Regions from separate parts of the Heyndrickxia sp. FSL K6-6286 genome, predicted to be linked through region 2. Evidence: a T-box and tRNA genes for the amino acid it is inferred to sense, from the RefSeq annotation. Region 2 holds a T-box; the other holds one or more tRNA genes.

Region 1 (3,404 bases), 1.6 Mb from region 2:
CGTTTACGGCGTGGACTACCAGGGTATCTAATCCTGTTCGCTCCCCACGCTTTCGCGCCTCAGCGTCAGTTACAGACCAGAGAGTCGCCTTCGCCACTGGTGTTCCTCCACATCTCTACGCATTTCACCGCTACACGTGGAATTCCACTCTCCTCTTCTGCACTCAAGTCTCCCAGTTTCCAATGGCCGCTTGCGGTTGAGCCGCAAGATTTCACATCAGACTTAAGAAACCGCCTGCGCGCGCTTTACGCCCAATAATTCCGGACAACGCTTGCCACCTACGTATTACCGCGGCTGCTGGCACGTAGTTAGCCGTGGCTTTCTGGTTAGGTACCGTCAAGGTACCGCCCTATTCGAACGATACTTGTTCTTCCCTAACAACAGAGTTTTACGATCCGAAAACCTTCATCACTCACGCGGCGTTGCTCCGTCAGACTTTCGTCCATTGCGGAAGATTCCCTACTGCTGCCTCCCGTAGGAGTCTGGGCCGTGTCTCAGTCCCAGTGTGGCCGATCACCCTCTCAAGTCGGCTACGCATCGTCGCCTTGGTGAGCCGTTACCTCACCAACTAGCTAATGCGCCGCGGGTCCATCTGTAAGTGATAGCGAAAAGCCATCTTTCAATTCTTCTTCATGCGAAGAAAAAAGTTATCCGGTATTAGCCCCGGTTTCCCGGAGTTATCCCAGTCTTACAGGCAGGTTACCCACGTGTTACTCACCCGTCCGCCGCTAATCATCAGGGAGCAAGCTCCCATCAGATTCGCTCGACTTGCATGTATTAGGCACGCCGCCAGCGTTCGTCCTGAGCCAGGATCAAACTCTCCAAAAAGATGTTTGATATAGCTCTTATAAAATAAAAGTAATTTATTGACGTTTCGTTTTGTTCAGTTTTCAAAGATCAATTTCTTTCGTCATTTAGCGACAACTTTTATAGTATATCTCATTTTAAATAAGTTGTCAACACTTTTTTTGGTGGAGCCTAGCGGGATCGAACCGCTGACCTCCTGCGTGCAAAGCAGGCGCTCTCCCAGCTGAGCTAAGGCCCCAATTATATAATGGTCGGGAAGACAGGATTCGAACCTGCGACCCCATGGTCCCAAACCATGTGCTCTACCAAGCTGAGCTACTTCCCGTTCATGGCGCGCCCGAGAGGAGTCGAACCCCTAACCTTTTGATCCGTAGTCAAACGCTCTATCCAATTGAGCTACGGGCGCATACTTGTATTTTACTATAACTATTATGGAAGAATCTTTTGCTACGCAAAAATTCTAAGTGCCGAGGACCGGAATCGAACCGGTACGGTAGTCACCTACCGCAGGATTTTAAGTCCTGTGCGTCTGCCAGTTCCGCCACCCCGGCAAGGGTTGTTTGGAGCGGAAGACGGGATTCGAACCCGCGACCCCCACCTTGGCAAGGTGGTGTTCTACCACTGAACTACTTCCGCGACTTTATTTTATAATGCGGGTGAAGGGAGTCGAACCCCCACGCCTTGCGGCGCCAGATCCTAAGTCTGGTGCGTCTGCCAATTCCGCCACACCCGCGTTATGAAAAATGTTTTTCGTTACAAAAAACAATGGTGAGCCATGAAGGACTCGAACCTTCGACCCTCTGATTAAAAGTCAGATGCTCTACCAACTGAGCTAATGGCTCGTAATGACCTAAGTGGTGCCGGCCAGAGGACTTGAACCCCCAACCTACTGATTACAAGTCAGTTGCTCTACCAATTGAGCTAGGCCGGCATTAGTATATTATAATCCCCAAGCAGAGATTAGTTATAATAGTCGTCCAGCTTTCAGTTTGCTTATTCAAGCAGCAGCTCAAGCTGTACGCTGATGTATTTCAAAGTAGTTTATTCGGTCGTGCTCTACCAATTGAGCTAGGCCGGCATTATATATGGTGGAGGATGACGGGATCGAACCGCCGACCCCCTGCTTGTAAGGCAGGTGCTCTCCCAGCTGAGCTAATCCTCCATAATCGCCTGGCAACGTCCTACTCTTGCAGGGGGAGAGCCCCCAACTACCATCGGCGCTAAGAAGCTTAACTTCCGTGTTCGGGATGGGAACGGGTGTGACCTTCTTGCCATAATTACCAGACTATATTTTGTTAAGGGCTTATTCCCTCAAAACTAGATATATCAAGAAGTAACGGTTCATAACCTTAAATCTATTTGGTTAAGTCTTCGATCTATTAGTATTCGTCAGCTCCATGTGTCGCCACACTTCCACCTCGAACCTATCAACCTGATCATCTTTCAGGGATCTTATTTAGATAAACTAAGGGAAATCTCATCTTGAGGGGGGCTTCATGCTTAGATGCTTTCAGCACTTATCCCTTCCGCACATAGCTACCCAGCGATGCCTTTGGCAAGACAACTGGTACACCAGCGGTGCGTCCATCCCGGTCCTCTCGTACTAAGGACAGCTCCTCTCAAATTTCCTACGCCCACGACGGATAGGGACCGAACTGTCTCACGACGTTCTGAACCCAGCTCGCGTACCGCTTTAATGGGCGAACAGCCCAACCCTTGGGACCGACTACAGCCCCAGGATGCGATGAGCCGACATCGAGGTGCCAAACCTCCCCGTCGATGTGGACTCTTGGGGGAGATAAGCCTGTTATCCCCGGGGTAGCTTTTATCCGTTGAGCGATGGCCCTTCCATGCGGAACCACCGGATCACTAAGCCCGACTTTCGTCCCTGCTCGACTTGTAGGTCTCGCAGTCAAGCTCCCTTGTGCCTTTACACTCTGCGAATGATTTCCAACCATTCTGAGGGAACCTTTGGGCGCCTCCGTTACCTTTTAGGAGGCGACCGCCCCAGTCAAACTGCCTGCCTGACACTGTCTCCCACCCCGATTCAGGGGTGCGGGTTAGAATTTCAATACAGCCAGGGTAGTATCCCACCGATGCCTCCACCGAAGCTGGCGCTCCGGCTTCAAAGGCTCCTACCTATCCTGTACAAGCTGTACCAAAATTCAATATCAAGCTGCAGTAAAGCTCCACGGGGTCTTTCCGTCCTGTCGCGGGTAACCTGCATCTTCACAGGTACTATAATTTCACCGAGTCTCTCGTTGAGACAGTGCCCAGATCGTTGCGCCTTTCGTGCGGGTCAGAACTTACCTGACAAGGAATTTCGCTACCTTAGGACCGTTATAGTTACGGCCGCCGTTTACTGGGGCTTCAATTCAAAGCTTCGTCTTGCGACTAACCTCTCCTCTTAACCTTCCAGCACCGGGCAGGCGTCAGCCCCTATACTTCGCCTTACGGCTTCGCAGAGACCTGTGTTTTTGCTAAACAGTCGCCTGGGCCTATTCACTGCGGCTCTCTCGGGCTTGCACCCTAACAGAGCACCCCTTCTCCCGAAGTTACGGGGTCATTTTGCCGAGTTCCTTAACGAGAGTTCTCTC
Region 2 (3,404 bases):
GATTCTTGTGTAAATATGATGAAAGGTTTTGAACCAGAAATTATTTTGCGAAGAGACTCGATTGATCTCCACTATCGTCCATGTAAAAAGAAACGAATAGCTGACGAAAGAAAGAAATCAAGAGAATTAATTCAAAGCATTTATGTACCAAAGGAAATATTACAAGCTTCATTTGGTGATTTTTCATTGGAATCGGATGGACGGTTAACGGCATATGAGTATGCAGAGCGATTTGCTCGAGAATATGAACTAGGTAAAAAAATGAAGGGGCTCTATCTTTTTGGGAAATTTGGTGTTGGGAAATCCTATTTATTAGGGGCGATTGCTAATCATTTAGCTGAAAATAAACAAATTTCCTCCTTGATTGTTTATGTGCCAGAGTTTTTCCGAGAAATGAAGCAATCATTAAGTGATCATTCTACAAATGAAAAACTAGAGGTTGTAAAAAAAGCCCCTCTATTAATGCTAGATGATATTGGTGCAGAAGTAATGACAAGTTGGACACGTGACGAAATATTAGGATCGATCATGCAATTTCGTATGCAAGAAAACTTACCTACCTTTTTTTCATCCAATTTTGATTATGGGGAACTACAACATCATCTTACTTATTCTCAAAGAGGAGAAGAAGAAAAAATAAAAGCTGCCCGAATCATGGAAAGAATTAAATACTTATCGATTCCAATACGTGTAGATGGACCGAATATGCGACACTAGTCTAGATACATTTAAGTAACTACTACTTCTAAATTGTCCAAGCATCCCATATATATATATCATGGATGATTCCATGTAGAGGGGGGATATGCTTGGATTTTGTTTTTAAAGAATTATCTGATGCAATTTGGCTACATGAATATTTTATCAAGAAAAATCAAACGATAACATTTTATGAAACAGCTTTCCAAAATCAAAAGCAATATATTTTAACGATTGATAATCATAAGGTTTCAATCCAAGAAATACAATCTGGATTTATTCAATTTATTCTAATAAAAAAACGAATGGATTGGGCTCGAGATATTCTCAAAGAATATTTTTATTATAAAGAGGAGTCCGAACAAGATAATATTTTGGACATTGTAACGGAAATGTTTGATGGGGAACGTCCAGAACTTATGAAAATGGTTAGTGTAATGAATGATGAAGTGATGATACGAGAGGCAATTCTCTCTTTATTTGATGATCATAAATCGATTTCTTTTGACTCATTAATCAAGTTTCGCTTAAAAAAATATTTTGAACAATTGATTCAATATGTTGAAATGGCGATAGATGAATATAAAATGGAACAAGAGTATCAAGTATTTATTCAAATGTTAAGAGATTATTTGGCTAATCGTAAGGCATGTATGGACACTGTTCGAATTTATTTTGGTGAGTATGGGAAGTTTTATAGTAAAGAATATCAGGAATTATCAAAAGAGCAGATTTCAGAAATGATTGATAGAAGATTAATTACGAATCATCCAATCTATATTGATTCTGTTACAATTGCTCCTTTACTGTCCATTGCGCCCAAAAATATATATTTATATGCTGATTCAGCAGATAATGGATTGATCCGAACCATTCAAAATATTTTTGAAGAAAGGGTTATCCTTTTAGAGAAAGAACAATTTTGGAAAGAAAAAAACAGGTATCCTATTAATCACTAAAAAATTTATTGACACACCTCTTGATTTTCTCGGGTGAACCATCTATAATTACGTACATATTCAATCAAAATAGTTAAATGTATTGATGAGGACAAGAGTATTCCTTTACGGTTCCCAGAGAGGAAAGAAATGGTGAAAGCTTTCCAACACGAATTGAGTACTTACCACCTCTAAACTTCAACTGCGAACGTTTAAACTATTAGTAGTTGACGGACACATTCCGTTATAATGATCCGAAGTCATATCATCATGTTGATATGAAAACTTAGGGTGGAACCACGTGTATATAACTCGTCCCTTTCATAGGGAACGAGTTTTTTTATTTTTGGGCTCTTTAAAAAGTTTTGTAGCAGGTGATTATAATGAATGCTATTGATTACAACTAAAAAATGTAGTAAAAACGCAAAAAGAGTCTACATAATATAATCTGCTGTCGTACCAAATAAGGTACTCACGCATTAATGAAGGAGTGGTACAGAATGTCAGAAGTGATTAAAATGACTTTTCCAGATGGTGCTGTAAAGGAATTTCCTAATGGAACAACTACTGAAGATATTGCAGCATCTATTAGTCCTGGATTAAAGAAAAAAGCAATTGCAGGGAAAGTGAATGAAAAATTAATTGATCTTCGTACGCCAATTACGTTTGATGGATCTATTGAAATCGTTACACCCGACCATAAAGATGCATTAGAGGTACTACGTCATAGTACAGCTCATTTAATGGCACAAGCTGTTCGGAGAATTTTCGGAAATGTGAAATTAGGGGTAGGGCCAGTTATCGAAGGTGGATTTTATTATGATATGGACCTTGAAGTATCTATCACACCTGAGGATTTACCGAAAATAGAAAAAGAAATGAAGAAAATTATTAGCGAAAATCTTGAAATCATACGTAAGGAAGTTTCTCGTGATGAAGCAAAAGAACTTTTTGCTGGTGATGAATATAAGCAAGAACTCATTGATGCAATTCCTGCTGATGAAAAAGTAACGATTTACGAACAAGGTGAATTCTTTGATCTATGTCGTGGAGTACATGTTCCTTCTACAGGTAAAATTAAAGAATTTAAATTATTAAGCATTGCGGGAGCATATTGGCGCGGCAATAGCGATAATAAAATGCTACAACGTGTATATGGAACAGCCTTCTTTAAAAAAGAGGACTTAGAACAGCATTTGAAATTTCTAGAAGAAGCGAAGGAAAGAGATCATCGTAAAATCGGGAAGGAATTAAATTTATTTACAACTTCCCAAAAAGTGGGACAAGGTCTTCCAATGTGGCTACCAAAGGGAGCAACAATCCGTCGTATTGTTGAGCGTTATATTGTCGATAAGGAAGAACGTCTTGGCTATAATCATGTGTATACACCAATTATGGGTAGTGTTGATTTATATAAAACAAGTGGACACTGGGATCATTACCAAGAAGATATGTTCCCTGTAATGGAGATGGATAATGAACAATTAGTTCTTCGTCCAATGAACTGTCCGCACCATATGATGATTTATAAAAATGGCATTCATAGTTATCGAGAATTGCCAATTCGAATTGCTGAGCTAGGTACAATGCACCGTTATGAAATGTCAGGTGCACTTTCAGGATTACAACGTGTTCGCGGAATGACTTTGAATGATGCACATATATTTGTACGTCCTGATCAAATAAAAGAGGAATTCCAACGTGTAGTTGAATTAATCATTGCCGTCTACAAAGATTTTGATATCACTGACTATTCCTTCCGTTTAT

Evidence for each region. The T-box of region 2 lies ahead of thrS (threonine--tRNA ligase). A T-box ahead of a tRNA ligase gene usually reads a tRNA of that ligase, here a tRNA-Thr.
Region 1: it has a tRNA-Thr gene. The T-box ahead of thrS (threonine--tRNA ligase) is inferred to sense a tRNA for this amino acid. The anticodon was not compared.

Annotation. Positions count from the first base shown of each region.
Region 1 covers NZ_CP152029.1:91,313-94,716, reverse strand. Annotated here, with positions in the region: rRNA gene MHI39_RS00505 (16S ribosomal RNA) at 1-828, opposite strand, end outside; tRNA gene MHI39_RS00500 (tRNA-Ala) at 970-1,045, opposite strand; tRNA gene MHI39_RS00495 (tRNA-Pro) at 1,056-1,132, opposite strand; tRNA gene MHI39_RS00490 (tRNA-Arg) at 1,137-1,213, opposite strand; tRNA gene MHI39_RS00485 (tRNA-Leu) at 1,273-1,358, opposite strand; tRNA gene MHI39_RS00480 (tRNA-Gly) at 1,369-1,443, opposite strand; tRNA gene MHI39_RS00475 (tRNA-Leu) at 1,459-1,540, opposite strand; tRNA gene MHI39_RS00470 (tRNA-Lys) at 1,574-1,649, opposite strand; tRNA gene MHI39_RS00465 (tRNA-Thr) at 1,663-1,738, opposite strand; tRNA gene MHI39_RS00460 (tRNA-Val) at 1,894-1,969, opposite strand; rRNA gene rrf (5S ribosomal RNA) at 1,976-2,092, opposite strand; rRNA gene MHI39_RS00450 (23S ribosomal RNA) at 2,167-3,404, opposite strand, start outside.
Region 2 covers NZ_CP152029.1:1,687,982-1,691,385, forward strand. Annotated here, with positions in the region: gene dnaI (primosomal protein DnaI) at 1-717, shown strand, start outside; gene MHI39_RS08510 (putative sporulation protein YtxC) at 810-1,658, shown strand; T-box leader at 1,732-1,960, shown strand; gene thrS (threonine--tRNA ligase) at 2,138-3,404, shown strand, end outside.